DNA from 3 places in the Kitasatospora sp. NPDC059408 genome. Region 1 is predicted to be linked to each of the others. Evidence: riboswitches for the same ligand, from Rfam matches in the RefSeq annotation. Region 1 holds a riboswitch; each other region holds the start of a gene.
The links. A riboswitch is a leader RNA that binds a small molecule or an ion and turns the genes downstream of it on or off. The one in region 1 is predicted to bind cyclic di-AMP.

Region 1 (10,086 bases):
GTGCGTCCAGAGGCTGGTGGCGGGACGCGGTCATCTACCAGGTGTACCCGCGCAGCTTCGCCGACTCCAACGGCGACGGCATGGGCGACCTGCCGGGCATCCGCAGCCGCCTGCCCTACCTGCGCGACCTCGGCGTGGACGCCGTCTGGCTCTCGCCGTTCTACGCCTCCCCGCAGGCCGACGCCGGCTACGACGTGGCCGACTACCGCGCGGTGGACCCGATGTTCGGCACCCTGCTGGACGCCGACGCGCTGATCCGCGACGCCCACGACCTGGGCCTGCGGATCATCGTCGACCTCGTCCCCAACCACTCCTCGGACCAGCACGAGTGGTTCCAGCGCGCCCTGCGCGAGGGCCCCGCGTCCCCGCTGCGCGAGCGCTACCACTTCCGCCCCGGCAAGGGCGAGACGGGCGAACTGCCGCCCAACGACTGGGAGTCCATCTTCGGCGGCCCGGCCTGGACCCGCACCGAGAACCCCGACGGCACCCCCGGCGACTGGTACCTGCACCTGTTCGCCCCGGAGCAGCCCGACTTCAACTGGGAGAACCCGGCCGTCGCCGACGAGTTCCGCTCGATCCTGCGGTTCTGGCTCGACATGGGCGTGGACGGCTTCCGCATCGACGTCGCCCACGGCCTGGTCAAGGCCCCCGGCCTGCCCGACCTCGGCGGCTCCGACCAGCTCAAGCTGCTCGGCAACGACGTCATGCCGTTCTTCGACCAGGACGGCGTGCACGAGATCTACCGCAGCTGGCGGGGGATCCTCGACGAGTACCCCGGTCAGCGGATCGGCGTCGCCGAGGCCTGGACCCCGACCGTCCAGCGCACCGCCAACTACGTCCGCCCCGACGAGCTCCACCAGGCCTTCAACTTCCAGTACCTGGGCACCGACTGGGACGCCGCCGCGCTGCGCGAGGTGATCGACGTCTCGCTCGACTCGATGCGCCCGGTCGACGCCCCCACCACGTGGGTGCTGTCCAACCACGACGTCACCCGGCACGCGACCCGCTTCGCCAACGAGCCCGGCCTCGGCACCCAGATCCGCACCCCCGGCGACCGCGCGCTCGGCCTGCGCCGGGCCCGCGCCGCCACCCTGCTGATGCTCGCGCTGCCCGGCTCCGCCTACGTCTACCAGGGCGAGGAGCTCGGCCTGCCGGACGTCACCGACCTGCCCGACGAGGTCCGCCAGGACCCGTCCTTCTTCCGCCAGGCCGGACAGGACGGCTACCGCGACGGCTGCCGCGTGCCGATCCCGTGGTCCGGCACCGAGGCGCCGTACGGCTTCGGACCGGTCGCCGGCGGGCCGTCCTGGCTGCCGCAGCCGGCCCAGTGGGCCGAGCTCAGCGTCGAGGCGCAGACCGGCGACCCGACCTCCACCCTGGAGCTCTACCGCAGCGCGCTCGCCGTCCGCCGGGCGCAGCCCGACCTGGGCGCGGGCACCGGGGTCGAGTGGCTGGACGCCCCGCAGGGCACGCTCGCCTTCCGCCGCGGCTCCTTCGTCTGCACGGTCAACGCGAGCGGCGAGCCGGTGCGCATACCCGCCCCGGGCACGCTGCTGCTCGCCTCGGCGGAACTGGTCGTGGACGGCGGCGAGACGGTGCTCGCACCGGACAGCACCGGCTGGTGGGCGGTCTGACGTGGTTGCAATAGGCTCTGGGACCGTGACTACGGCGCGACTTTCAGACATCGCGGCGCAGGCGGGGGTCAGCGAAGCCACCGTCTCCCGCGTACTCAACGGCAAGGCGAACGTCTCCGCCGCCACCCGGCAGACCGTGCTGGCGGCCCTCGACGTGCTCGGGTACGAGCGGCCGACCCGCCTGCGCCAGCGCAGCGCCGGGCTGATCGGGCTGATCACGCCGGAGCTCAGCAACCCGATCTTCCCGGCGCTCGCGCAGGTCATCGAGCAGGTGCTCAGCCGGCACGGCTTCACGCCGGTGCTGTGCACCCAGACGCCCGGCGGGTCCACCGAGGACGAACTGGTCGAGATGCTGGTGGACCGGGGGGTGGCGGGCATCGTCTTCGTCTCCGGTCTGCACGCCGACTCCACCGCCGACCACGACCGCTACGCCCGGCTGGCCGGGCGCGGGGTGCCGTTCGTCCTGATCAACGGCTTCAGCGAGCGGATCGACGCGCCGTTCATCTCGCCGGACGACCGGGCCGCCATGTGGATGGCCGTCCAGCACCTCGCCGAGCTGGGGCACGAGCGGATCGGGCTGGCGGTCGGCCAGCGGCGGTACGTGCCGGTGCTGCGCAAGATCGAGGGCTTCACGGCCGCGATGCGCACCGTCCTCGGGCGGACGCAGGAGGAGGCCGAAGAGCTGGTCCACCACACGCTGTTCAGCGTCGAGGGCGGGCACGCGGCGGCGGGCGCGCTGCTGGACAAGGGGTGCACGGCGATCGTGTGCGGCAGCGACATGATGGCGCTCGGGGCGATCCGGGCGGTGCGGCAGCGGGGGCTGTCGGTGCCGCAGGACGTGTCGGTGGTCGGCTTCGACGACTCGCCGCTGATCGCCTTCACCGAGCCGCCGCTGACGACGATCCGCCAGCCGGTCGAGGCGATGGCGACGGCGGCGGTGGACGCGCTGCTGGAGGAGGTGGGCGGGAACGCCGCCCAGCGCGGGGAGTTCATGTTCCAGCCGGAGTTGGTCATGCGCGGCTCCACGGGGGCCTGCGCGCGCTGAGGCCGGTGACGGCCGTGTGAAGGGCCCCGGAGGGCGGTTGCTCTCCGGGGCCCTTCGGCGTGCCGTGCCGGGCTGTGCCGGGCTTGTGCTGCGCTGTACCGGGCTTGTGCTGCGCTGTACCGGGCTTGTGCTGCGTCGTGCTGGGTTTGGCCTGCGCTGTGCTGGGCTGTGCCGCGAGTGCCGTGACGGGCCGGGGTCAGCCCTCCTGGACGGCCGGGCGGTCGGCGGTGACGCGGTGGCCGTCGGCGGCGTCGCCGGTGCGGGTCTCGGTGCGGCGACCGCGGGCCAGGTAGTCGCGCAGGATCAGTTCGACGGCGTCCTGGGGACTCTTGGTGCCGGAGAGCATCATCGCGTCGATCGCGAGGTTCGCGTCGAGCGTGACGGTGACCTGGGCCATGGGTGACTCCTCCTCGGGTGCAGAGCAGCAGCATGCCCGCTGGGCCGGGGTTTGACCACGCGAATGCTCCGATGCGCGGAGCCACGGGTGCGCGCCGGGGGAAGGCGGCACGGACTTCGGAGGCGGGTACGCCGAAGCCCCGGGGAGAGCGACCAGTCTCTCCCCGGGGCGGTGGGCGGGTGACAGATAACAGATGATGAAATCTGTTATCTGTCATCTGTTCGCTGTCATCCGCGATCCGTCACCCGTCCCCGGCGGGACGGTTCCGGAAGGATCCTCAGACGCGGCCGGCGAAGTCCGGCGCCCAGTTGGCGATGGTCTGCAGGCGGACGCCCGAGCTCGGGTTGGCGGCCTCGACGTACTGGCCGCCGCCGATGTAGATGGCGACGTGGTAGACGCCGGAGTCCTGGCCGTTGTTGGACCAGAACAGCAGGTCGCCCGGCTGCAGGCTGTCCAGCGAGACGTGGGTGCTCGCGGCGGCCTGGTCGTTGGCGACGCGCGGGATGGAGATGCCCGCGGCGCGCAGCGCGGCCTGGGTCAGGCCCGAGCAGTCCCAGCCGCCGTTGCCGGTGCCGCCGTAGACGTACGCCTGGCCGACCTGCGCCTTGGCGAAGCTGACCGCGGCGGCCATCGAGCCGGTGACGGCCGGGGCCGGGGTCTGCGCCTGGGCGGAGGGCTTGGCGGCGGGCTTCGAGGACGGCTTGGCGGCCGGGGTCTGGGCCTCGGCGGCCGGCTGGGCGTTCACGGCGTTCCCGGCGGAGGACTGGCCCGGCTTCTGCGAGCGGTCGAACCAGTTGAAGTCACCGGACTGGCCGGCCGGCGCCTGGGCGGAGTCGCCGAAGGACAGGTGCTGGCCCGGGTAGATGGTGTCCGGACCGTCGGTCAGGGTGCCGCGGTTCAGCTCGTACAGGCGCTGCCAGCCGCCCTTGACGTTGTGCTTGTCGGCGATCGTGGACAGCCAGTCGCCGGCCACGACGGTGTAGTCCGAGGCACCGGCCTGGGTGGTGCCGCCCTGGGTCCAGTCCTGGCGCTTCTGCGCCCAGGTGCCCTTGGCGGAGTCGGCGGCGGCCGGGGCCTGCGCCTGGTCCTGCGCCGGGGCGGCGGGCTTGGCGGCGGGCTTCGAGGACGGCTTGGCAGCGGGTGCGGCCGGGGCGGCCTTCGCGGTGCTCGCGGCGGCGGAGGTGTCGACGGCGGCCGGGGCGCCGCCCGCGGTCAGGCCGGCCTGGACGGAGCACACGGGCCAGGCGCCGGGGCCCTGCGAGGCGAGGACCTTCTCGGCGACGGCGATCTGCTGGTCCTTGGTGGCCTGGTTGGCCTGCGGGGCGTACGAGGTGCCGCCGAAGGCGGCCCAGGTGCTGGAGGTGAACTGCAGGCCGCCGTAGAAGCCGTTGCCGGTGTTGATGCTCCAGTCGCCGCTGCTCTCGCACTGGGCGACCTTGTCCCAGGTGGTGACGGAGGCGGCGGAGGCGGTGCCGGAGGTGAGGCAGGGAATGGTGAGGCCGACGCCGGCGACGCCGAGGGCGGCGATCACGCGGCGGGTGCGGCTGGACAGGCGAGTGCCGTTGGTGGGCAGCATGAAGACGCGGTCCTCTCCCACGCCTGCGAGGTGAGCTGTCGGATTCGGGCCGGAGTTGCCCGGCCGCGCTGTGGCGCGGCTTCACCCCTAGCCCAGGACCGTTCCGTGGATCGGTCCGGGGCGACTTACCTGTGGGTCCCCCGCTCCTGCCGTGGTGCGTTTTCGCGCTTCCAGCGCACCCGACGGCAGGACTCGGCGTTGCGGATGTGCTGGGTCCGTGTGGTCACGAACGGGGAGCACGTTAAGCAGACTTAAGTACGAACTGCAAATACCTGTGATGCGCATCACGGATTATGGAAAGCCGCCAAGAATTTCCTTCTCCAAGATCGAAAATGATCGTTTTCTTGCAATAAACCTGCGGATGTGCACAACTGGCAGGCTCTCAGGAATTGCATGACGGGCGGTCACTCGATCGCAAACAATCACAGAACGGACATCTCGCGCATTCGGCTCTTAATTCCCTTACGCCGCAAGCCGAAAGGGCCCGGAGCGCGGTCGCTCCGGGCCCTTCCGTACGCGTTGTCGGCGGTTACTCGCCGGCGGCCTCCCCGGTCGCCCCGGAGGCCGTCCCACCGGCCGCGTGGGCCGCGCGGGAGCCCTCGGCGGCGGCCTCCGCCGCCTCGGCCTCGGCCTGGGCCTGCGCGGCGGCCAGGGCCTCCGCGGACGGCGCCGGCAGCGCGGCCAGGTACAGCGAGGCGATGAGCTGGCCGACCGTCTGGTAGGCGCCGAGCGGCGCGGCGGACGGGCAGCCGGTCTCCTCGGCGGCCGTGGCGAGCAGCTCGGAGTCCGCCTCCGGGCCGATCACCAGCGGGGCCAGCGCGGGGCGCTGCGAGCCGGTCTCCTTGAGGTGCGCGACGGCGGCGGCGACCGAGCCGGGCACGTCGAGCGCGGCGGGGACGACCGGGACGGCCAGGCGGGCGGCCAGCAGCACGCCGGTGATGCCGGCGGCGGCCGCGGCGTCCTCGCCGCCCACGGTGGTCAGCACGACGCCGTCCGCGGCGGTCGCGATGGCGAACAGGCGGGCGCGGTCGGCGCGGGCCAGCCCGGCCTCGGACAGGCGGACGTGGACGGCCTCGGCCAGCAGCGGGTGCGGGCCCAGCACGTCGGTGACGTGCGCGCCGTACTCGGCGGCGAGCGCGTGGAGTTCGGGCAGGAAGTCGTGCGGGCCGGGCACCAGGGGTACCAGGATCGGTGCCGGGACGCCGGCCTCGGCGGCGGCCGCCAGCAGCTCGCCGATGCTGCGCTCGGTGCCGTCCGCGCCCTCGGTGCCGTCGCCGGGGAGGTAGCCCACCGCGGTCTGGACGCCGTTCTGCTCGCTGCGGACGATCGAGAGCAGCTCCTCGACGACCGAGCGGGACTCGGGCCCGGCGGTCGCGGGCACGGCGAGCACCAGGGCCGGGGAGCCGGACGGGATCTCGGGGCGCTCGGGGCGACGGTGGCGCCCCCGCGCACGGGAGCCTGGAGTGCGAACGGGCAGTGGCGCGCCCGGGATGGCTGCGGTGCTCATGGCGGAGATCGTAGGACATCGGCCCGTCAGGGCTGCAGTCGGCTGCCGTGCCGGTTTCGCGCGAGCGTGGTGTGCGCGGCGCGCGGAGCTCTCGCGTGCGCGGGTCGATGAGCGGTCATTAGGTCATATTCCGGACATACCTGGCCCAACCCCCGCGCGTCCGCCGGTATCTCCTGGAGACGGGTCCGGTGGGGCGTCACGTTGCACCCGTGGCGAGTGAGATGTCTCACAGTCGACGGGCGGTCTGACGGAGGGTCACGAGTGCGCGACTCCCGGCTTTCGAAGATCAACATTTAGCGGGGAGCCGCTCACGGCCGGTTATCGGAAGCGGGCCGGTTCGGTCGGCTATGTCCGTTTACGTACCGTCAGGAGAAGGGTCCGTGAAGAGTTCAGGTCGGCCGGTGAAAGGCCTCGTGCACCTGCACCGTCTCGTGCTGATGCACGTGCACAAGGGCTATCATCGCGTCAAGTGAGGCGTTGTGCCGGGCTGGTACGGGGCCGGCCCGTTCGTTCGGCGGGTGCCGGGGGCGCCGCGCTGGACCGCAACTCCGGGGCTCTTCGGGAGACTTCTATGCACGACTCGCACGAATCGCAGGAACTGGGCGGCTCGTACGGTCCCTACAACGGGATGGCCGCCACCGAGCTGGAGGGAGTGGTCTGGCAGAAGAGCCTGCACAGCAACTCCCAGGGCAACTGCGTCGAGTTCGCCGCGCTGCCGGGGGGCGACGTGGCGATGCGCAACTCGCGCTTCCCGGACGGTCCGGCGCTCATCTACACGCGGGCCGAGATCGCCGCGATGCTGTTGGGGGCCAAGGACGGGGAGTTCGACCACCTGTCCGCCTGACCGGACGTCCATCCGGCCGTTCACCGGGCCGTCCGGCCGCTTCACCGGACGTCCGTCGGTCCGGCCACCGCTCCGCACCAGGAGCCATCGGGGGGCCGTCGTGGGTGCTGACACCACGGCGGCCTTTGTCTTCTCCGCTGTCTTCTCCGCGGGCTCGGCCCCGCGGTCGTCCGCGCGGTTCGTGACGCACTCGGTCACATGCTCGGTGGTGTGCCTCTTCGCGGGCTTCTCCACCGTCCGGTGCGCTGCCGTCCCGCGTAACGCTGTCCCGTGCACTGCTGTCCCGCGCACTGGCGGCCCGTCGGCCGTCGGGGGCGCACTGGTCGTCGCGGGTGCGCTGCGGGGGGCCGGCAGGTCTCCGGCGCGAGCCCGGCGAGGGCGAACTACCGCTTCCTCCCGGGGTTTCGGTCCTCCCGGGGTGTCCATCGATCCGGGGACGCGTGCCCGCGCTGCGGGGGTGCGTGCCCGTCCGCCGCTAGGCGGAGCGCCGGTGCCGGCCACCGAGTTCGGGGGTCGCGGCCTGCGCCTGCGCGTCGGCTTCGAACAGCGCCCAGACGACCTTGCCCCCGCCCAGCGGGTGCCAGCCCCAGGAGTGGCTGAACGAGTCCACCAGGTGCAGCCCGCGGCCGGATTCGGCCACGAAGTCCGCCTCCCGGGCGATCGGGCCGATGCTGCTCGGGTCGCTGACCGCGCAGACGATCTGCGGCGCGCGGTGCACGAGGCTTATTCGGATCGGCAGCCTGCCGTCACCACCGTGCTGTGTGGGAAAGTCGTACTCGCCCAGGGCGCCGCCCACCGGGTCGGGCCGTGCGCCGATCGCATGCCGCAGCGCGTTGGTCACGAGTTCCGACGCGACCAGCGCGACGTCGTCGAACAGCTCCATCAGCCCCCAGCGCTGCAGAGCGGTCCGGGCGAAGTCACGTGCGGTTCTGACGGCTTCGAAGCGAGGAGCGAGCGTACAGGTGACCACGTGGGGGTCAACCGCCAAAGCCGTACCGGTGCCCATGAAGAGCTCCTCCCATAAGGGGGCGGACACGGCTGGACCCGCCGGGGTCATGCCGGTCACCTCCGACTCGCTCGGCCGCACGGCCCCCTCCTCGACGAGGCGCGCGCGCACACGAAGGCCCGGTGGCGTGGGGGACGCTGCCGGGCTGGTGCACGGAGTCGCGCGTGGGGTCGACGCGGAGCCCGCGGGATTGCCAGGGATGTGCAGGTGCACGTGCACCATGGTCCTCTGCGCTCACTGCAGATGCAAGAGTCGATTCACGTGCAGTCGCACTATTGGCATATGCAAGCGCCGGATGCACGTGCATCCTGGTGTGTGGAGTGCAGAACTGATAGGAACATCCGTCAGTATCGGCACCGTGAGCGCTCAACTGATGGCAGACTGTGCGCTGTTTGCCCTAGGTGGAGGTTTCGACCGCATGACCACAGTTCAGCCGGGCGGCGGCTCGATGGTCCGCCGGATCCTCCTCGGCTCACAGCTGCGACGCCTGCGTGAGGCGCGCGGCATCACCCGCGAGGACGCCGGCTACGCGATCCGCGCCTCCGAGTCCAAGATCAGCCGCATGGAGCTCGGCCGGGTCAGCTTCAAGGAGCGCGACGTCGCCGACCTGCTCAGCCTCTACGGCGTGGACGACGGCCTGGAGCGGGAGGCCCTCCTCGGCCTGGTCCGCGAGGCCAACAAGTCCGGCTGGTGGCACAGCTTCAACGACGTGCTGCCGGGCTGGTTCCAGACCTACGTCGGTCTGGAGGAGGCCGCGCAGCTGATCCGCACGTACGAGGTGCAGTTCATCCCGGGACTCCTGCAGTCCGAGGAGTACGCGCGGGCGGTTTTCGGTCAGAGTCGGCCGGTCATCAGCGAGGAGGAGGTCGAACGGCGGGTCAGCCTCCGCCTTCGCCGCCAGAAGCTGCTGACCGAGGGCAACAACCCGCGCCTGTGGGCCGTCATCGACGAGGCCGCGCTGCGCCGCCCGGTCGGCGGGCCCAAGGTGATGCGCGGCCAGGTCCAGTACCTGATCGACGTCGCCGAGCAGGCCAACGTCGTCATCCAGGTCATGCCGTTCCGCTTCGGCGCGCACGCGGGCGAGTCCGGCGCGTTCACGATCCTGCGCTTCCCGGAGCAGGACCTCGCCGACGTCGTCTACCTGGAGCAGCTCACCAGCGCGCTCTACCTCGACAAGCGGGACGACGTGGACGCCTACATCCAGGTCATGGAGCGCCTCTGCGTGGACAGCCTCACGCCCGAGCGCACCATAGACCTGCTCGCCTCGATCCTGAAGGAACGCTGAGCCTCCGCCCGGAGGGGCCTGGACGTCCGGGCCCGAACGGCCGGACCACGAGCCGTGCTTGCCCGCCGCCCGGACCGTCCGTCGGCGAGCACCGGCCGCCGGATCATCTGCCGCCGCCCACCGGCCGTCAGCCGCGGGCCGGCGGCGTTTCGCGTTCCGGCGGCAGCGGCTGTGGCAGCGGCTGCGGCGGGCGGCCCAGCTCCCACGGCAGGTCGTAGCGCCGGAACAGGTCGGCCCGGATCGGCGCCAGCGGCACCTCCGCGCCCGGCAGCAGGAGGCCGATGCACCCGCCCATGAGCGCGCTGCGCAGCACCGCGTGCTCGGCGGCCGGATCCGGCGCACCCCACTCCCGCAGCAGGCCCTGGAGGATCGCGCCGAGCTGCTGCTGCTCCGGGTCCTGGACGAAGGAGCCGGTGTCCGGGTCGAGGATCAGCGCCAGGTGGGAGCGCATCACCCGCGGGTGGTCGAGGGCGAGGCCGAGGACGGCGTCGATGGCGCGGGCCAGCCGGGCCTCGGGTGTCGCGTCCGGCGCGAGTTCGGCCAGGGCGCTGCTGAGCGACTGGTGCATCATCCGGTGCGTGGCGGACTGCATGAGCAGCCGTTTGCCGTCGAAGTAGTACGACAGCAGCCCGCGCGCGAGTCCGGCGCGCTCGGCGATGTCGCTCAGCGTGGTCCCGGCGTATCCGTGCTGGTCGACCAGTTCGACGGTGGCCCGCATGATGCGCCGGCGCGAGCGCTGACGCATTTCCTCATTGACCGAATCCCCGCGGGGTGCCATCGTGACAGCTCCGA
Region 2 (10,086 bases), 220 kb from region 1:
CGGTGTCGCTCGGTGTCGGCATCGTGCCGATCGCCGTACCCACGTTCTACGACGCCTTCCCGGAGGCCGTCCGCACCCTGATGCACTCCGGGATCTCGGCCGGCACCGTGACGGCCGTCCTGCTCAACCTCCTCTTCCACCACGTCGGGGCCGCCCGCCGCGCAGCGGCCGGCGATCCACCCGGCACGACGGTGCCGACGGTGACACCGTCCTGACCGGCGGGGTGGGGGCGCGTGCCCGCTCGACGCGCCCCCACCCGTCACCCGCCGCCGCCCCTCCACGGACGCGCAGCACGCGGCACCGCTCTCGCCCTCCCCCATAGGAGCAACACCATGGCAGTCCAGCCCCCACCCGCCGACCAGCGGATCGTCATCGAGAACGCCGCCATCGCGACGGTCGACGCCAACGACACCGAGCACGCCCGCGGCCACGTGGTCATCCTCGGCAACAAGATCGAGTCGGTCGGCAGCGGCCCCGCCCCCGCCTGGCTGGACAACGTCGTGCGCCGGATCAACGCCGAGGGCCACCTCGTCACCCCCGGCCTGGTCAACACCCACCACCACTTCTACCAGTGGATCACCCGCGGCCTCGCCCAGGACAACATCCTCTTCGACTGGCTCGTCGCCCTCTACCCGACCTGGGCCCGCATCGACGAGAAGCTCGTCCACGCCGCCAGCCAGGGCTCCGCCGCCGCGCTCCTCAAGTCCGGCTGCACCACCGCCTCCGACCACCACTACGTCTTCCCCAAGGACGGCGGCGACGTCCTCGGCGCCTCCGTCGAGGCCGTCCAGGAACTCGGCCTGCGCTTCACCGCGCTGCGCGGCTCCATGGACCGCAGCAAGAAGGACGGCGGCCTGCCCCCGGACCACGCCGTCGAGGAGCTCGACGACATCCTCGCCGCCTCCGAGGCCGCCGTCGACAAGTACCACGACTCCTCCTTCGGCTCGATGCTGCACGTCGCCATCGCGCCCTGCTCCCCGTTCTCCGTCTCCACCGACCTGCTCCGGCAGTCCGCCGAACTCGCCCGCCGCAAGGGCGTACGGCTGCACACCCACGGCTCGGAGACCGCCGAGGAGGAGCAGTTCTGCAAGGAGCTGTTCGGCATGGGCCCGACCGACTACTTCGAGTCGGTCGGCTGGCTCGGCGAGGACGTGTGGATGGCGCACTGCGTCCACATGAACGACTCCGACATCGCCAAGTTCGCCGAGACCGGCACCGGCGTCGCCCACTGCCCCTCCTCCAACGCCCGCCTGGCGGCCGGCATCGCGCGCGTGCCCGACATGATCAAGGCCGGCGTACCGGTCGGCCTCGGCGTCGACGGCACCGCGTCCAACGAGTCCGGCGAGCTCGGCACCGAGCTGCGCAACGCCCTGCTCATCAACCGCCTGCACGGCTACCCGACCGCGCTGACCGGGCGCCAGGCGCTGCGCCTGGGCACCATGGGCGGCGCGCGGGTGCTCGGCCGGCAGAACGAGATCGGCTCCATCGAGGCCGGCAAGCTCGCCGACCTGGCGCTGTGGAAGATCGACGGGATCATGCACTCGTCCATCGCCGACCCGGTCGCGGCCCTGACGTTCGGCGCGCTTCCGCCGCTGTCCGTCCTCTTCGTCAACGGCAACGCCGTCGTCGAGAAGGGGCAGCTGACCACCGTCAACGAGGACCGCATCGCGCGCGACTGCGCCCGCGCCGCGAAGGAGCTCGCGGCCCGCCCGGTCTGACGGACCGGTAGCCCGCTCCTCTTCCGTTCCCTGTACTCCGGGCCGCCCAGGGACGGTGCGTGACCCGGACTCCGCGCGCCACACCCGGCGCGCGGACCGCAGCCCCGGACCCACGGCGAGGGTCCGGGGCTGCGGCGTGCCCGGGGGCGCCGAACGGATAACAGCGAACAGATAACAGATGACGAAAGTTGTCATCTGTTATCTGTTCGCTGTTATCCGTCTTTGGTTGTCCTGCCGTCGGCCCCTAGAACAGCCCCCAGCCGTCAGGCCGGTCAGGCTTGGCCAGGTTTGGTCAGGCCGGTCAGGTTTGGTCAGGCCGTGCGCCCCAGCGTCGCCAGGTAGGCGCGCCACCCGCCGTGGTGGGTGATCTCGCGGTGGACGCCGCGCTCCAGCTCCCCGCGGGCGAGCAGCATCGACAGGCACGCGGAGCCGTCCTCCAGCTCGATCACGCCGAGCTCCAGTTCACGCGGCTCCCCGGGCAGGATGACGTCGCGCAGACGCTCCAGGCTGATGTCGTACAGCTCGCCGTCGATCGCGCTGTCCACGTCCGGGTCCGCCAGCAGCCCCGGGCAGACGTCCGTCCCGCCGCTGTGGTCGATGGAGAAGAAGCGGTAGCCGGGGGCGGTCCGGGCCGGCCCGATCAGCGCGTCGGCGACCTTGGCGTGGAACGGTCCGCCGGCCATCGCCTGGCCGTTGAAGAAGATGCGTGCCATGGGTGAACTCCTCACGGGAACAAGGACCACGGCAAAGGGGCCGTGGCAAAAAAGGCCGTTCCGCACGGCGACGAGAGGACAGGTGGATTCGTCGCCGTACGGAACGGAGTAGTGGCCCGCCGGCATGCGCCACCGCGGCAGGCGTGCGGCGGTGGCACCGGCGGATAGCTTGGGGTCAGCCCAGCAGGGGCAGCGCGGGGAGGGTCAGGAAGTCCGCGAACTCCTCGGCCAGGGCGACCTGTTCGAAGAGCTGGGCGGCCTCGCGCCAGCGCCCGCCGGCGTACCCGGCCTCGCCCAGCTCGGCGCGGAGCTCGGCCAGCTCGGTGGCGACCAGGCCGCGCACCAGCTCGGCGGTGGCCTTCTCGCCGGTGTCGGAGAGCACGACGCCGTTGTGGATCCACTGCCAGATCTGCGAGCGGGAGATCTCGGCGGTGGCGGCGTCCTCCATCATGTTGAAGATGCCGACGGCGCCGAGGCCCCGCAGCCACGCCTCGATGTAGCGGACGCCGACCTGGACGGCGTTGTGCAGCCCCGCGTGGGTGCAGGTGCCGCCGGCGCCGGCGATGTCGAGCAGCTGGGCGGCGGTGACCGGCTCGGACGGCCCGGGGTTGTCCTTCTGGTTGGGCCGCTCGCCGAGCACGGCGTCGAAGGAGGCGCGGGCGACCGGGACGAGGTCCGGGTGGGCGACCCAGGAGCCGTCGAAGCCGTTGCCGGCCTCGCGGTCCTTGTCGGCCCTGACCTTCTCCAGGGCGGCCGCGTTGACCTCGGGGTCCTTGCGGCTGGGGATGAACGCGGCCATGCCGCCGATCGCGTGGGCGCCGCGCTTGTGGCAGGTCTGCACCAGCAGGCGGGTGTAGGCGGCCATGAACGGCGAGGCCATGGTGACGCTGTTGCGGTCCGGCAGGATGTAGTGCTCGCCGGCGTCGCGGAAGTTCTTGACGATCGAGAACAGGTAGTCCCAGCGGCCGGCGTTGAGTCCGGCGGCGTGGTCGCGCAGCTCGTAGAGGATCTCGTCCATCTCGAACGCGGCGGTGATGGTCTCGATCAGGACAGTGGCGCGGACGGTGCCGTGCGGGATGCCGAGCTGCGCCTGGGCGTGCGTGAACACGTCGTTCCAGAGCCGGGCTTCGAGGTGGCTCTCGGTCTTCGGGAGGTAGAAGTACGGGCCGGAGTTGGGGTCCTCCGGACCCTTGGCGAGCAGCCGGGCCGCGTTGTGGAAGAAGTACAGGCCGAAGTCGAAGAACGCGCCGGCCACCGGGACGCCGTCGACGAGCAGGTGGTTCTCGTCGAGGTGCCAGCCGCGCGGGCGGACCAGGACGGTGGCGAGTTCGGCGGCGGGCTTGAGGGCGTAGGCCTTGCCGGCGTCGCTGGTGAAGTCGATCCGGCCCTCGTAGGCGTCGATCAGGTTGACCTGGCCGCTGACGACGTTCTCCCAGGTCGGGGAGGTCGCGTCCTCGAAGTCGGCGAGCCAGATCCGCGCACCGGAGTTGAGGGCGTTGATGACCATCTTCCGGTCCGTGGGGCCGGTGATCTCGACGCGGCGGTCCTGGAGGGCGCGCGGCGCCTCGGCGACCTTCCAGTCGCCGGCGCGGACGTCGGCGGTCTCCGGGAGGAAGTCGAGCGTGCCCGCCTGCGCGATCTCGGCGCGCCGGGTCTTCCGCCGGGCGAGGAGTTCCTGCCGGCGGCCCTCGAACGCGCGGTGGAGGCCGACGACGAAGGCGACCGCCTCCGGAGTGAGCACCTCCTCCGCCCGGTGGACGCGCGGACCGGCGACAGTGACGACCGGAGCGGCGGGGGAGACGCCGGGTCCCTGATCTGTGGCCATGAGCAGGACACTCCTAAGACGGTTGAGCCTGGCGAAGGGAGCTCCGGTGGGAGCTTCCTTTGGGGAACTTCCTTGATCCGAACCCACCTGTCGGCGCATTCGATTCTGTAAGGTGGAGACTAGTTTCCGCGATACAGAATTTCAACGGTTTGTTGATGTGATCGCCGGGACTCTACTCCTCCCCGACAGCGAAGGGAACGCCGGTGGTTGCGACCCCCGACACAGCATCGACGACGGGCGCCGACCGCGCGAGCGGCGGCGTGCAGTCCGTCGAACGCGCCTTCCAGCTCCTGGAGGCGCTGGCCGACTCCGGCGGCGTGGCGACGCTCAGCGAGCTCTCCACCACCTCCGGCCTGCCGATGCCGACCATCCACCGCCTGGTACGTACCCTCGTGCAGCAGGGTTACGTCCGCCAGGACACCGCCCGCCGCTACACCCTCGGCCCCCGGCTGATCCGGCTCGGCGAGACCGCCGGGCGCCTGCTCGGCAGCTGGGCCCGCCCCTACCTGGCCGAGCTGATGGAGGCCACCGGCGAGACCGCGAACCTCGCGGTCCTGGAGGGCGGCGAGGTGGTCTACGTCGGGCAGGTGCAGTCGCGCCGCTCGATGCGGATGTTCACCGAGGTCGGCCGGCGGGTGCAGCCGCACTGCACCGGCGTCGGCAAGGCGCTGCTCGCCCAGCTCCCCGAGGAGGAGGCCCGCGCCATACTCGGCCCCAACACGCTGCCCGCGCACACCGAGTACACCGTCACCGACCCGCAGGAGCTGCTGCACCAGCTCGCCGAGGCGCGCGAGCGCGGGTACGTCGTCGACGACCAGGAGCAGGAGATCGGGGTGCGCTGCATCGCGCTCGCCGTCCCGGGCGCGCCGACGCCGACGGCGCTGTCGGTCTCCGGCCCCGAGGCCCGCATCCGGGCGCTGGAGCAGCAGGACGGCGCGGCGTCGCTCGTCTCCGTGATGCACAAGATCGCGGCCCGACTGGGGCAGGTCCTCGCGCCCTGACGAGTGGTCAGTTGAGGTGTCATGCGCAGGAAGTCGGACTGGTCGACTTCCTGTGCACACGTTCCTCCGTTCGGGCGGACGGAGGGCGGGGCGCGGCGACGGCCGCCCGCCGCTCGGCCACCCTGGTGCGGACGCGGCCCGCGACGGCGCGGGCCGCCGGAGCACGAGGGCACGGTGAACGGCGATGGAGCGCAGGCGCAAGAGGCTTCGCGGCAGGGCTGGGAACGCGGCACGGAGCGGGACGTGGCTGACGGTGGCCGTGGCGGCAGGCTGTGCGGTGGCGACGCTGACCGCCGTCCCGTCGTGGGCCGGGCAGCGGCCCGACCCCCGTCCGGCCGTGCAGCTCGCGCCGGCGAGCCGGGCCGCGGCGCTGTCCGACTCCGACCTGGAGGTCGTCCGGCTCGACCCCAGCCCCGCACCGCCCGGCGGCACCACGACCGTGCACGCCTTCGTCGCCAACCTCGGCCCGGACACCACCGCCTCGCCCTTCACCGTGATCGTCACCCTGCCGGAGGAGGTGACGGCGGTGGGCCCGTACTTCCCCGAGAACTGCGAGGCGTTCCTGGGCCGCGAGGTGCGCTGCACCTTCGGCCCCGGCCTGCCCGAGGGACGCAGCGCGACCGCGCTCGTCACGGTGCGGATCTCCCCCATGGCGCATACGGGCCTGCTGACCGGTGGGAAGGTCACGGTGATCAGCCCGGACGACCGGCACCCGCGCAACAACCGGCAGCCGTTCGACATCAGGGTCGTCGAGACGGCTGCCGGCTGATGGCTACCGTGTGCCGGTGCGGTTACCGGTAGACGCGGACGTAGTCGGCGGCGAAGGTGATCGGGGCGGTCCCCTGCGGCGCGGGGTGGTACTGCCCCGCGCACACCGACAGGTTGAGGATCAGGTACGCCGAGAAGTTCGCGCCGACGCCCTTGCCGTCCGAGAACACCTTCACGCCGTTGACGTACCAGTCCACCGAGGTGGCGCCGTAGTAGGTGCCGATGGTCACCCACTGGTCCTTCGCGACGGCGCTCGCGTTGGTGTAGTAGTCGAAGTTGCCCGGGTTGACGTGGTTGGTCAGCTCCAGGAGGTTCGGGTTGTCGGGGTGGTACTCGAAGGAGTCGACCTCCCCGTTGCCGTTCTTCCAGGTCCACAGGGCCGGCCAGGCGCCGGAGCCGGCCGGCAGCTTGACCCGGGTCTCGGCGTAGTCGCCGGTCTTGACCTGGAAGCCCTCGCTGGAGCCCTCGGTGGTGAGGAAGCCGGTGTTCCAGGACTGCTTGCCGTTCTCCAGCGTGTTGCTGCCGGGGGTGGCGGTGAAGGTGGCGACGCCGTTGGCCACGCTGACGTTGTTCGGGTCCAGCCAGTCGAGCTTGTTGTCGTCCGGGTTGTGGTTGCCGTACTTGTACGCGGTGCTCTTGTCGCCGACCCAGCGCTGGCCCCAGTTGATCGGGCCGTTGAACTCGTCGGACCAGGTCAGCGACTTGCCGGCGATCGGGGAGGACGGCGCCGGGGTGCTCGGGGTGGCGGTGGCGCTCGGGGTCTGCGTGGGCGTCTGGGTGGGTGCCTGGGTGGGCGTGGGGGTGGGGGTGGGGGTGGCCGACGGGGTGGTGGTCGGGGTCGGGGTGCCGGAGACGACGAGCTGCTGCGACGGCAGGTTGTGCCAGGCGCCACCGAAGTCCTGCCAGAACCCGAACTGGGTGTAGGTGCCGGCCGGCAGGGCGCGCGCGCCACTGGTGAAGGTGTAGCTCCACGGGCAGATCGGCACATTGCTGGCGTTGCCGGGGAAGTCGAGGTTGTTGCCGGCCGCGTCGCGCACGCCGACGCCGACGGTCTTGGCGGTGAAGCAGGACGAGGAGTGGACGGTGAGGGTCGCCGTGGCGGCCCGGCCGGCGACCATCGTGGCCGGGGCGAGCCGGTCCTGGGTGACGGTCGGACCGGTGGCGGCCTGGGCTCCGGGCGCGGACTGGAGGCCGAACAGGCCGGCGCCGGTGATGGCGAGCGCGCCGGTGGCGGCGAGGGCGGCGGTGCGGCCGCGGTGGGACGGGCGGGCATGGCGGGGCGCGGGGCGCCGGGCAGGCTTGTGCATGGGGTGTCCTCTGCGACGCCTGCGAGGTGAGCTGTCGGGTTCGGACTGAGAGGTCGCCCGGCCGCCTGTGGGAACGGCTTCACCCCAAGCCGCGGCCGGCACGCGCGAGGGCGTGCCGGGTCGTGGCGCTGACCTTGGTTCCCCCGCTCCCGTCCGCTGTGGTGCTCGGTTGCCCGCCGTCGGGTGGACGGGACTCGGCGTCCCGGCGGCGGGGTCCGCGAGGGCGGACGCCGTTGCAGGCTAGGCAGTCGGTCCGTGAACGGACAACTCGTCTCGACCGGTTGTCGCGCAGCTCACAGTTGTGTCGATCAACTACGGTGCGCAGTGGATCAGTTGGCCGGCATCCCGGCGGGCCGTTGATGTTCGGGCGAGCCGGGCGCCGATCCGGACCCCGGCGTCCGGCGCCCCGGCGGGTTCGAGGCGGTCGCGCCCGCCGAGCAGCCGGGTGCCGCCGACCGTCGCGGTGCCTGTGCCGGTGCCGGTGTCACCTGTTGGCCGGCGGTGCCCTGGCGGGCCTTGCGTGGTGACGGTGACGGGGGTGCGTCTTCACTGGCAGTGGCGTGCGAGCTCGCCCGATCGGATAAATTGGAGGTCCGACATCCACCGTCGTGCACAAGAGCACCGCGCCCCCTCCCGCAGAGACGAGGAACCGCCGCACCATGACCGCGCCCCTGCCCGCCTTCGCCGGCCGCACCTACCTCTTCCGGGCCGACAACGGCGCGGCCTTCCGCAACGCCTACTCGGCCGACGGCAAGCGGCTGCGCTGGGAGGGCCTCGGCGAGTCGGCGGGCCAGTGGGAGGACGTGGCGCTCCACGTCGCCGAGGTCGCGCCCGAGGTGTACTTCGTCAGCTGGACGGAGCAGAGCGGCATCACCGTCAGCCACGTGATGGACCTGGTCCGGCTGACGGTGCGCGCGTTCTGGACCTTCGAGGGCGAGGGCGGCCGGGTCGGCGAGCTCCACACGGGGACGCTGGAGCGGGTGGCCTGAGGCCGGCCGGTCCGCGAGGCCGGCGACCGTCGGACTGCGGGAACCGGCCGGCTGCAGCGAGTCGGGCCGCGGGGACCATCCGGCTGCGGGAACCGGCTGTCCGGCTACGAAGGCCGGCTTCAGGCTGCGGGGGCCGGCTGGCCCGGCTGGTTCGGGACCTTGAGGTGCTCGGACAGCCACTCCAGCGAGGACGGCAGCAGCTTGCTCCACGTCTCGAAGTTGTGGCCGCCGGTCTCCAGCATGCTGTACGAGACCTTCATCGGGCCGGGGCTCTGCACCGCGTCGATGAACGCCTCGGTGTCGTGCTTGTAGTCGCCGTCACCCTGCTTCGTGCCCGCCAGCAGAACGGCCGCCTTGGGCTGCGGCAGGTTCTTGAGCCGCCACATCAGGTCGGCCTCGTCCCGGCGCTGCCGGCTGCCGCCGAAGAGGTCGCCGGTGGTCGGGTCCTCGGCGGCACGGTAGTAGCCGGAGAGGGAGACGGCGGTCGGGAAGACCTCCGGGTGGCGCATGGCGAGCTTGACCGCGCAGTAGCCGCCGGTGGAGTTGCCCATGAAGGCCCACGCCTGCGGGTCGGCGGAGACCCGGAAGCTCGCCTGGATCGCCGAGGGGACGTCCTTGGTGAAGTACGTGTCGGACTGCGCGCCGCCGGGGATGTCCTCGCACTCGGTGTCCTGCGGGAGGGCCGGCGAGGGGCGCATGAGGACCATGACGGTCGGCTGCATCTTCCCCTCCTGGAGCAGCTTGAGCGCCGCGCCCGGGTAGTTGAACCGCGTGATCAGGTTCTCGGCCTGCCCGGGGAAACCGGTGCTGACGATCACGGCCGGGAACTGGCGCTGCGCGTACTCGGGCTGGAAGTACTGCGGCGGCAGGTAGACGTAGCCCTCCGTGGACAGCCGGGTGAGCTTGCCGTCGATCCGGACCTTGCGGATCTCGCCGGACTTGGCGGGCTCGCGGCCCATCGCGCCGCCGCCCTGGACTGAGGCGTGGCCGATCGTCTCCACGAGCAGGCGGCCGGAGGCGTCCGCCTTGTTGTGGATCACCACCGGGCCGTTGTCACCGCCGGTGCCGAGCAGGTCGTCCCAGCTGCTGTAGAAGGAGAAGTAGTTGTTGGCGACGAGTCCGAGCGCGGCGAGCACGGTGAACTGGGTGGCGAGCAGCGTGCCGATCCGGCCGAGCACCGCCTGCCAGGTCTTCCTCGCGAGTCTGGGCCACAGCCAGACCGTGGCGGCCATCATCACGACGGCGATCAATACGGTCAGCGCCAACACCTTGTGGCTCGTCAGACCCATGTCCTACTTGCTCCCACGCCTCGAACTCACGCCCCCGCCGCTAGGACATCCGGGGCACCTCCCCGGTTCCCCGTCGGGACGCGATCTTCCACCCTAGCGGGCCGGGGTTCCGGGTGACGGATGACAACTTTCAGATAACAGAGTTTGAAATCTGTCATCTGAAAGTTGTCATCTCGCCGAGCCGAACCTGATAGAACGTCAGGTGATCGGGAATCCCTGGAGGTGGCGCGGTGGGCGGCTGGAACGAGGAGATCCGGGCTCGGGTTCGCGAGCCGCGGATCTGGTACGTGGCGACCACGGACGCCGAGGGCGCCCCGCACGTCACCCCGATGTGGGTGGACCTGGAGGGCGACCTCGTCCTGTTCAACACGGCCATCGGCCGCACGAAGGAGCGGAACCTGCGCCGCGACCCGCGCGTCTGCCTCTCCAACGCCGACCTGGCCGATCCGTACGACCGGGTCCAGATCCACGGCCGC
Region 3 (10,086 bases), on a different contig from region 1:
GCCCGGCCGACCCGCCGTTCGACGGTGGGGCCGAAGACGTGGAGGAAGAGGAGGTTGCCGGCCAGGTGCAGCCAGCCGGCGTGCAGGAAGAGGCCGGTGAGGACGGAGACGGCCGGGCGCTTGCCCGGCGTGGGGGCGGCCGGGCAGCCGGGGACCGGGTCCGGGGCCTCGGCGAGCTGTTCGGCCGTCAGCGGGCGCCCGGCCAGCAGTTCGGCGGGGACGGCGCCCCAGCGCTGTTCGTACCGCTGCTCGGCGCAGAGCCGGGCCTGCCCGGTGCCGTAGAGGGGGTTGAGTCCGGCGGCCGGCCCGAACAGGAAGACCAGGGTGTTGAGCGCGATCAGGGCGTAGGTGACCGCCGGGGCGGGCACCGCGGGGCCGCGGTCCCGCGCGTCGGTGTGGCCGGGGGCCGCGAGCGCCATGCGGCCAAGCATCCCTCCGCGGGCCCTCCGTGACACCGCGCTGTACGGCAGGTGGACTAGCCGTCCCGATCGCCCGAACCGGTGGCCGTGATGGTTGCCCCAGGCAATAGGCTTGGGGCGGGCATTCCCGCCTCCCGCCGCCGATGCCGGGGCTCCGGGGGGAGCGCCTAGCCCACCCAGGGACCACCCGAGAGGACCCCCGATGACCGTCCCCGCTCTGACCGCCGAGACGCGTTGGCGCTGCACCCTGTGCGGCAACCTCACCCGCTTCGACGTGACCCGCTCCGCGCGGGTCACCGAGTTCCTGCACTTCGACCTGGCCGGCGAGTCCAAGGTCGAGGAGACCGAAGTCCTGAGCGAGACGGTCGAGACGGTGCGCTGCCGCTGGTGCAACGCGGTGGACCAGGTCGAGCTGGTCGCCCGCCCGGGCGCGGACGACGCGGCGGTCGAGGCCGAGCAGGGTTGATGCCCCGCCGGTGCGGTGGACGGTGCACGGCACGGCCGTCCGCCGCACGGGACAATACAGACAGAACGCACGGAGCGTGACGACAGGGACGGCGGCCGCGGGGCCGCACCCGTTGGACCAGGATCGGAGCCGAGGACGTGGTGGACGCAGCGAGGGAGCCCGCCGGACCGCAGGGGCAGCCCGCTGCGGAGCCGGCCGCCGGGACGGCGGGGGCCGCCGACGGTGCCGCCGCGTCCGGAACCGCCGCGGACCCGGGAGCCGGCCGTCCCGCCGAGAAGCTCGACCGGCCGCTGCCGGAGGGCGTGCGCCGGCGCGTGGTCGGCCTGGCCGCGGACGCGCTCGGCGGACTGCCGCCCGGTGAGCTGCCGCAGAGCCTGCGTCAGTACGCCAAGTTCACCCCGGCCCGGCGGGCCAAGTACGCGGCCACGGCGATCGCGGCGGCGCTGGAGTCGGAGCCGGCCTTCCGGCTGCGGATAGCGGAGCGGCTGCGGCTGGGCCAGCCGGACCTGGTGAAGGCGCTGGAGTCGGGCAGCGTCCCCGGCGCCGCCGATCCGATGGACGTCGCGGCCGCCGCCTACCTGGTGCGGTCGGCGGGCTGGAGCCGGCTGGTCGCCGAGGCCGGCGAGGAGGCCGAGCGGGCCGGCGCCGAGGGCGCGGCCGCGGAGGCGGCCCGGCTGGTGGAGAAGCTGCAGGCCGAGCTGGCCGAGGTGCGGGCCGGGGCGCGCGCGGACCTGGACCGGCAGCGGGCCGAGTCCGAGGACGTCCGGCGGGAGGCCGACTCGCTGCGCAAGAAGGTGCGTTCGCTGGAGAGCGACACCCGCCGGGCGCAGGCCGAGACCCGTCGGCTGGCCGGCGAGCTGGAGGCGCTGCGCGCGCAGGCGGCGACCGAGCGCAGTGCGGCCGAGAGCGAGGCCCGGCGGCTGCGGCACCGCGTCGGCGAGCTGGAGACCGCCGCCGAGCAGGGCCGCCGTTCGGCCCGCGAGGGGCGCAGCGTGGAGGACATGCGGCTGCGGCTGCTGCTGGACACCGTGCTGCAGTCGGCGCAGGGGCTGCAGCGCGAGCTGGCGCTGCCGGTGTCGCAGATCCGTCCGGCGGACCTGGTGGAGGCGGTGGTGCCGGGTTCGGCCTCGCCGCACGACGTGGCCCGGCGCGGGCTCGCGGAAGACGATCCGGCCCTGCTGGACCAGCTGCTGGCGATCCCGCAGGTGCACCTGGTGGTGGACGGCTACAACGTGACGAAGACCGGCTATCCGACGCTGCCGCTGGAGCAGCAGCGGCTGCGGCTGCTGGGCGGGCTGGCGATGCTGGCCCAGCGCACGCAGGCGGAGGTCACGTGCGTGTTCGACGGGCAGGACCTGGACGTGCCGGTGATCATGGCGCCGCCGCGCGGGGTCCGGGTGCGCTTCAGCCGGACCGGCGAGACGGCGGACGAGCTGATCAGACGCCTGGTGCGGGCCGAGCCGCAGGGCCGTCCGGTCGTGGTGGTCTCCGCCGACCGGGAGGTCGCGGAGGGCGTGCGGAAGGCCGGCGCGCGCCCGGTCGCCTCGGTTCTGCTGCTGAACCGGCTGGCGCGGCCCTGATTCCGTGCCGATGGGGATGACGGCCGCTCAGCGTCCGGTTTGCGGTGATGTGCGGATTCGGTGAAGCGGCGTGGGGGCTCGGAGTTCACGCCTTTGGGGGAGTGGCGCAATGCCTGGATGTTCACTAGGGTCTGGCGTCAAACCTATTTTCCGGATTTCTCACCCGAACCGGTGAGTCCATGGAAGAAGGAGCAGGTCCCTTGGCCTCCCACCGCCGTCCCAAGCAGCCGAGCCGCGCGCGGGTCTCCGTGCTCACCGCTGCTGCTGCGACCGCGGTCGCGCTCTCCGCCCAGGTGGCCGCGCACGCCGCGCCGCAGCCGAACAAGACGGACGTCAAGGCGCAGATCGACGAGCTGCAGCAGGAGCAGGAGCAGGCCGCCGAGAAGTACAACGGCGCCAAGGAGCGGGCCGACCAGCTGCGCAAGCAGGCCGACCAGCTCCAGGACCAGGTGGCCCGCGGCCAGGAGCAGATGACCCAGCTTCAGACCGGCCTCGCCGGCGTGGCGGGCGAGCAGTACCGCACCGGCGGCATCGACCCGTCCGTCCAGCTGATGCTCTCCTCCGACCCGAACAACTACCTGGCCAAGGCCTCCAGCGTGCAGCAGGCCACCGCCACCGAGACCGACGCGCTCAAGGGCCTGCTGGACCAGCAGCGCCGCCTGGACCAGGAGAAGGCCGAGGCCGCCGCGGTGCTGGCCTCCCTGGACTCCACCACCAAGGACCTGAACCAGTCCAAGGCGGACGTCAACGCCAAGCTCAAGCAGGCCCAGGACCTCCTCAACTCGCTCAGCGCCTCCGAGCGCGCCGCGCTGAAGGCCCAGCAGGCCCAGGACGACCGCGCCTCGCGCGGCACCGACCGGGTCGACCTGAGCAGCCTGCCGCCGGCCAGCGGCTACGCGGCCGTGGCCGTGGCCAAGGCGATGAGCAAGCAGGGCTCGCCGTACGTGTGGGGTGCCGTCGGCTCCAGCACCTTCGACTGCTCGGGCCTGATGCTCTGGTCGTACGGCCAGGCCGGCGTCTCGCTGCCGCGCACCTCGCAGGAGCAGGGCCACTACGGCACCCGGGTGCCCTCGCTGGACCAGGCCCAGCCCGGCGACCTGGTGATCTACGGTCCCGACATGCACCACGTCGCGATGTACATCGGCAACGGCATGGTGGTGCACGCGCCGCACACCGGCGACGTCGTCAAGGTGATGAAGGCCGACGCGATGCCGATCAACACCATCCGCCGGGTCTGACCCCCCGACACGCCGCGGGCCGGCGCGACGGCCCTGTGATCCGCGCCACCTCCCGAGCGGGGGTGGCGCGTTCGCTTGAGCGCGTTTCCCTGCGTTTCGCCGCGTTCGCGTGACAAGTGATCAGCCTTGCGTACTGCCGCGATCACCTTCTGTCATCTTCACAAAAGAACTTGGTTATTCTTCCGCCTTTTTTCTGACAAGGATTTGAACCGATCACGGTTCAGTTACTAGGGTCGTGACCCGGACCACCGCACTGTCGATCGCCCAGCCAGGGTGGCGGCGGTGGTTCCCGCCGAGTTCGTGAAGCAGCGGGACGGGTCGAAGCGACCGTCCGACAGGGGAGCCCAGTGACAGGGGGCGCTGTGGAGCGGAGCCGGGGAACCACGTTCCTCCGGGGTGAATCGGCGCCAGGTCGGCCGGTGGAACGGCCGTGAGGCGTCGTAGGGCATGCTTCCGGCCCGAACCCGTCAGCTCACCCGGTAGGCGGACGTAGGAAGAAGGAGTCCGCCTTCGTGGCGTCCCATCGTCGTCCCAAGCCCGCCGGTCGTGCCCGAGTTTCCTTCCTGACCGGAGTTGCCGCGGCAGCCGTCGCCCTCTCCGCGCAGTCCGGCGCCCACGCCGACCCCGCGCCGACCAAGGACCAGGTCAAGGAGCAGGTCGACCAGCTCAACGAGCAGGCCGAGGTGGCGACCGAGCAGTACAACGCCGCCCAGGCCAAGCAGCAGGAGCTGCAGAAGCAGGTCAGCGGCCTGCAGGACCAGGTGGCCCGCCAGCAGGAGCAGGTGACCGACCTCCAGGGCGGCCTCGCCCAGATCGCCGGCGAGCAGTACCGCAACGGGGGCATATCCCCGACCGTCCAGCTGATGTTCTCGTCCAAGCCGGACAACTTCCTCAGCCAGGCCGACGCCCTGAACCAGGCCGGCAGCACTCAGAAGGGTCAGCTGAAGGAGCTCCAGGACCAGCAGCGCAAGCTGGACCAGGACCGCACCGAGGCCCAGGGCAAGCTCGCCGAGCTGGACGCGACCACCCAGCAGCTGAAGGCGTCCAAGGAGCAGATCCAGGGGAAGCTGACGGCCGCCCAGAACCTCTTCAACACCCTGTCCGAGCAGGAGCGCCAGGCCATCAAGGCGGCCGAGGACAAGGCCGCCGCCGATGCCAAGGCCAAGGCAGACGCCGCGAAGGCCCAGCAGGCCGCCGCCGACCGCGCCTCCCGCGACAGCAGCCGCACCGACCTCGGCTCGGCCCCGTCGTCCTCGCCGGTCGCCAAGCCGCCGGCGGCGGGCAGCTCGCGCGGTGCCGCCGCGCTGTCCTACGCCGCCACCAAGATCGGCAGCCCGTACGTCTGGGCCGCCACCGGCCCGAACTCCTTCGACTGCTCGGGCCTGATGGTCTGGGCCTTCGACCAGGCCGGCGTCTCGCTGCCGCGCACCTCGCAGGAGCAGGCCGGCGCCGGGACCCGGATCGGCACGGACCTCTCCCAGGCCCAGCCCGGTGACCTGCTGATCTTCTTCAACGACGCCCACCACGTCGGCATCTACGCCGGCAACGGCCAGGTGCTGCACGCGCCCAAGCCGGGTGCGAGCGTCCGCTACGAGGCGGTCACCAACATGCCGCTCTCGTCCATCGTGCGGGTCTGATTCCCCGCTCGGCTTCCCGCAGGCCCGGCCCTCCTCCCCGGAGGTCCGGGCCTGCGGCGTTTCCTTTCCTCGGACTGATGTCCGATTCAGGATCAAATATTCGGGTTGGGAGGGGTTTGGACTCGGTTGCCCGGACTCGCTAACGTCTGCCACCGGACTCCCGCTCCAGGACCGCCCGCTTGGGTGCGGCGGCGGGACCGGTCCGCAGGATTGGAGCAGCCGCCGCCATGCCCGTGCACCGCCGTTCCCAACTGCTCGCCCGTGCGCTGGTGCTGACCGCGGCCGCCACCACCGCCCTGGGCGTCACGACGGGCGGCAGCGCCCAGGCCGCCCCCGGCTCCCCGGACGCGCCCAGCCGCAAGGACGTCAAGGCGCAGGTCGAGCAGCTGTACAACGAGGCCGAACAGGCGTCGGAGAAGTACAACGCCGCGCAGGAGGCCCAGCAGCGGCTCCAGGGTGAGACCACCGTCCTCCAGGGCGAGATCGCCGCCGCCCAGGACCAGCTCAACCAGCTGCGCGGCGACCTCGCCACCGTGGCCGGCGCCGAGTACCGCTCCGGCGGCATGGCGCAGACCGTCCAGCTGATGCTCGCCACCGACCCGGAGGGCTACCTCGCCCGCGCCCGGAGCCTCGACCAGGCGACCGAGCGGCAGAACGAGACGCTGCACGAGCTGGTGACCCGTCAGCGCGGGCTCGACCAGCGCCGCACCGAGACCGCCGCCAAGCTCGCCGAGCTGGACCAGGCCCGCCGGACGCTCGCCGACAGCAAGCAGGAGATCCAGCAGCGGCTGGCCAAGGCCCAGCGGCTGCTCAACAGCCTGGGCGCCGCCGAGCGCTCCCGGATGGCCGCGCAGGACGCCCAGGAGGCCGAGCAGCGCGCCACCCGCGGCACCGACCGGCTGGACCTCGGCACCACCCCGCCCGCCTCCGAGCGCGGGGCGGCGGCGCTCGCGGCGGCGGTGCGGATGATCGGGTCGCCGTACGTGTACGGGTCCACCGGTCCCCGCGCGTTCGACTGTTCCGGTCTGATGTACTACAGCTGGCGGCAGGCGGGAGTGAGCCTGCCGCGCACCTCGCAGGCCCAGGCCTACGCCGGCCAGCGGGTGAGCCTGTCCGAAGCGCGACCGGGAGACCTGGTGATCTTCTACCGGGACATGCACCACGTCGGCATGTACGCCGGCGGCGGGGTGATCGTGCACGCCCCGTACCCGGGGGCCAGGGTGCGGTACGAGAGCGTCAACGCGATGCCCGTCGCGGGGGTGGTCCGGCTCTGAGCCCGACCCCGTCCGGACCGGACGCGATACGGCCCTGCGTGCTGTCCCGGCGCGGCGCCCTGCTGCTCGCCGCCGGAGGGCTGGCCCAGCTGTCGCTGCCGCCCGTCGCCCCCGCGGCGACCGGCCGGGGGCTCGGCGGGGCGGACGAGCGGACCGAGGTGGCGGCGGTGCTGGACGAACGCGCGCGCGAGTTGTCGGCCACCACCGGACTGCCGCTGACCGCCGGCTACCGCAACCTCGTCGTCTCCCCGGGCACGGGCCCCGGCCGACTGACCGTCACGGCCGACCTGGACGTCCGGGTCGCCGGCTACGACGAGTACCCCGCCGTCTACCCCCGCCGCCTCACGCTGACGCGGGCCGACGGCTGGCGGGTCGAGCGCGAGGACGCCGCGAGCGGGCCGCCGGCGCTCTGGGACTTCGGGACGGGACGGTCCGCGCGCGGCGCGCAGTGCCTGGTGCTCGGCCTCGCCGCCGGACCGGACCCGGCCGGGCCGGTCGCGATCGGCGACCGCGCCGTCCCCGCGGTGAGCGCGGTCTGGGGCACCGGCTGGGCGGGCCGACTGCTGCTGGAACTGCCCGCCACCGAGCCGCAGTTCGCCCGCCTGCTGGAGGCCGACCCGGCCGGCTGGACGGGCATGGCGGCGGTCACCGTGGCCGCCCCCGGCGCGCCCTCGCACACCCCGGCCGACCGGGTACTGATCAACCCCGAGGCGTTCGGGCGGCTCAGCGACTTCGGCCGCCAGGTGGTCGTCACCCACGAGACCACCCACGTCGCGACCCGGGCCGACACCCGGGCCTGGACGCCGCTGTGGCTCTCCGAGGGCGTCGCCGACTGGACGGCCTACCGCGACTCCGGCCGCACGCCCCGCCAGATCGCCCCCGAGCTGGCCCGGGACGTGGCCGCCGGAAGGGTGCCCACGGCCCTGCCCGCCGACCGCGACTTCGCCGCGGGCACCACCGGCATCGCCCAGGCCTACGAACAGGCCTGGCTCGCCTGCCGGCTGATCGCCGCCCGCTTCGGCACCGCCCGCCTGGTCGCGTTCTACCGCGCGGTGGGCGCGGCGGACGGCGCGGGGGAGGACCGCGACCAGCGGATGGACCGGCTGTTCCGGGCCGAACTGGGCCTCGGGAAGGACGAGTTCACGCGGCTGTGGGTGGCCGAGGTGGCCGCCCTCAACGCCTAGGACGGGTAATTAGCGCCCGGCCGGGGTGTTGGGCCGGTCGATCCCGTCGAGCAGGTCCTGCTCGTAGGCGATGCCCGGGCGGACCGGGTAGGAGCCGGCCGGGACGGGCTCCGGCTGCGTCAGCACGACGGTCGGCGGCAGCCGGTCCGTGCCCCGCGTGGAGCGCCAGAGGCGGACGCAGGACAGGACCGTCGCCGCCAGCAGGAGCAGGTTGCGCGCCGACAGGACGGCGATGGCCGCCGGGTCGCTCGCGAGGACCTGGGTGAACATCAGCGGGAATTCGAGCAGCGTGAGCGGCGCCGCGAGCAGGATCAGCAGTGCCACCGGCCGCTGGCTGCTGCCGCGGACCGTCAGGCAGACCGCCGCGACGCCGATCAGCCAGACCAGGTACTGCGGACTGATCACCCGGCTGGTGACGGTGAAGATCAGCAGCGCGGTCAGCGCCGCGTCGTACATCGTGGCCGCGTTGCGGCGCTTGGCGGTGTAGCGCCACAGCAGCAGCCACGCGAAGCCCAGCACGGTGCCGGCCATCATGACCTTGCCGACGACGCCGACCCAGGGCCCGAGCATCTCGGCCGAGCCGTAGTTCATCGTCACCCGGCCGTCCCAGCCGCCCGCGATCCTCGCGTAGTGCAGCGGCAGCGCGCCGAGCGACTCGACCTCGACGCCGCGGTCCTTCTGGAACGCCAGGAAGCCGAAGGCGCCGTTCATCCCGGCGGCCAGCAGGAAGCCCAGCGAGACGGCGGTGGCCGCCGCGAGCGTCCAGGAACGGCCGGTGCGGCGGCCGGAGGGGGTGCCGATCAGGCCGAGCAGCGGCCAGATCTTGACGATCCCGCCGAGGCCCAGCAGCATCCCGCCGACGGCCGGGCGGCGGATCAGCGCCAGCAGGCCGGCCACCGCGCTCGCGGTGACGATGATGTCGAAGCGGTTGTAGATCATCGGGCCGAGCAGCGGCACGGCCACCACCCACAGCCAGGCGCCGGTCAGCGCCCGGCCCCGGCGCAGGCCGGTGCGGACCAGCAGGGCCATCACGAGGGCGTCGGCGACCCCGCAGATCACCCAGAACGAGACCACGTACGACCACGGCAGCAGGCCGGGCAGCAGGATCACCAGGGCGGCGCCGGGCGGGTACTGCCAGGTGACGTCGTCGAACGGGAAGGTGCCGGTCTGCAGGACGCCGTACCAGGCGTGGTAGATCATCCAGACGTCCGCGGTGACGTCGCCGCCCGGCGAGCGCAGCACGCCGGTCACGAACAGCAGCAGCAGCGTCCGGGTGCCCGCCCAGGTGGCGACGAGTGCCGCGAGCGCCCCGAGCGGGCGGCCCGTGCGGGCACGGGAAGTACCGGTCTCGGTGGCCGGGGCCAACTCCACAGCGCTCCCTCGTTCGTCTCGGACGTCCCCACCGGAGGCGTCGCGCGACGGACGCCCGGGCCGCCGTCCTCAGCGGCTCAGGTACTAGGACTGACCCGGGGGTGGAACGGTTGCCGTGCGTGCTTCCGTTCCCGGCGGGTCATGGTGTTGACCTATCGTACGGATCACCCAGCGGTACACCGAGCACCCCCCGACCGAGCGAGCCGTGGCCTGATGCACAGAACCTTGATCGTCACCAACGACTTCCCGCCGCGACCCGGCGGCATCCAGGCCTTCGTGCACAACATGGCCGTCCGTCAGCCCGCCGGGAGCATCGTGGTCTACGCCTCGACCTGGCGCGACGGCACCGAGGTCGCGCGCTTCGACGCCGAGCAGCCGTTCCCGGTGATCCGGGACCGGACGAAGGTGATGGTTCCCACACCGCGGGTCACCCGGCGGGCCGCCGAGATCCTCCGCGCGGAGAAGTGCGACTCGGTCTGGTTCGGCGCCGCCGCGCCGCTCGGCCTGATGGCTCCCGCACTGCGCCGGGCCGGGGCCGGGCGGCTGCTGGGCATGACGCACGGGCACGAGGCCGCCTGGGCCCAGCTGCCGGCCGCCCGGCAGCTGCTGCGCCGGATCGGCGCGGGCACCGACGTGCTGACGTACCTGGGCGAGTACACCCGCTCCCGGATCGCGGGCGCGGTGGGACCGGAGGCCGCCGGCCGGATGGTGCAGCTGCCGCCGGGCGTGGACGAGACGACCTTCCACCCGGCCTCCGGGGGCGCCGAGGTGCGCCGCCGGCTGGGGCTGGCGGACCGGCCGGTGGTGGTGTGCGTCTCGCGCCTGGTGCCGCGCAAGGGCCAGGACACCCTGATCGAGGCGATGCCGCAGATCCTCGCCGACGTGCCGGACGCGGTGCTGCTGATCGTCGGCGGCGG

Region 2: it holds a riboswitch for cyclic di-AMP, as region 1 does, so the genes downstream of both, ACFXDE_RS00995 (hypothetical protein) here and ACFXDE_RS00080 (transglycosylase family protein) in region 1, are expected to answer to the same signal.
Region 3: it holds a riboswitch for cyclic di-AMP, as region 1 does, so the genes downstream of both, ACFXDE_RS25040 (NlpC/P60 family protein) here and ACFXDE_RS00080 (transglycosylase family protein) in region 1, are expected to answer to the same signal.

What each region holds. Positions count from the first base shown of each region.
Region 1 covers NZ_JBHYWI010000001.1:11,191-21,276, reverse strand. Annotated here, with positions in the region: gene ACFXDE_RS00095 (glycoside hydrolase family 13 protein) at 1-1,634, shown strand, start outside; gene ACFXDE_RS00090 (LacI family DNA-binding transcriptional regulator) at 1,660-2,679, shown strand; gene ACFXDE_RS00085 (hypothetical protein) at 2,876-3,076, opposite strand; gene ACFXDE_RS00080 (transglycosylase family protein) at 3,354-4,673, opposite strand; cyclic di-AMP (ydaO/yuaA leader) riboswitch at 4,660-4,819, opposite strand; gene ACFXDE_RS00075 (hypothetical protein) at 5,182-6,159, opposite strand; gene ACFXDE_RS00070 (DUF397 domain-containing protein) at 6,731-7,003, shown strand; gene ACFXDE_RS00065 (ATP-binding protein) at 7,479-8,009, opposite strand; gene ACFXDE_RS00060 (helix-turn-helix transcriptional regulator) at 8,428-9,294, shown strand; gene ACFXDE_RS00055 (TetR/AcrR family transcriptional regulator) at 9,422-10,039, opposite strand.
Region 2 covers NZ_JBHYWI010000001.1:233,547-243,632, forward strand. Annotated here, with positions in the region: gene ACFXDE_RS00965 (nucleobase:cation symporter-2 family protein) at 1-215, shown strand, start outside; gene ACFXDE_RS00970 (8-oxoguanine deaminase) at 333-1,718, shown strand; gene ACFXDE_RS00975 (gamma-glutamylcyclotransferase) at 2,030-2,431, opposite strand; gene aceB (malate synthase A) at 2,607-4,256, opposite strand; gene ACFXDE_RS00985 (IclR family transcriptional regulator) at 4,460-5,257, shown strand; gene ACFXDE_RS00990 (hypothetical protein) at 5,535-6,026, shown strand; gene ACFXDE_RS00995 (hypothetical protein) at 6,049-7,332, opposite strand; cyclic di-AMP (ydaO/yuaA leader) riboswitch at 7,334-7,506, opposite strand; gene ACFXDE_RS01000 (MoaF N-terminal domain-containing protein) at 7,992-8,321, shown strand; gene ACFXDE_RS01005 (alpha/beta hydrolase) at 8,441-9,610, opposite strand; gene ACFXDE_RS01010 (TIGR03618 family F420-dependent PPOX class oxidoreductase) at 9,841-10,086, shown strand, end outside.
Region 3 covers NZ_JBHYWI010000039.1:76,052-86,137, forward strand. Annotated here, with positions in the region: gene ACFXDE_RS25020 (rhomboid family intramembrane serine protease) at 1-419, opposite strand, end outside; gene ACFXDE_RS25025 (hypothetical protein) at 622-885, shown strand; gene ACFXDE_RS25030 (NYN domain-containing protein) at 1,026-2,465, shown strand; gene ACFXDE_RS25035 (NlpC/P60 family protein) at 2,666-3,703, shown strand; cyclic di-AMP (ydaO/yuaA leader) riboswitch at 4,052-4,205, shown strand; gene ACFXDE_RS25040 (NlpC/P60 family protein) at 4,216-5,340, shown strand; gene ACFXDE_RS25045 (NlpC/P60 family protein) at 5,568-6,614, shown strand; gene ACFXDE_RS25050 (hypothetical protein) at 6,653-7,798, shown strand; gene ACFXDE_RS25055 (glycosyltransferase 87 family protein) at 7,808-9,169, opposite strand; gene ACFXDE_RS25060 (glycosyltransferase family 4 protein) at 9,383-10,086, shown strand, end outside.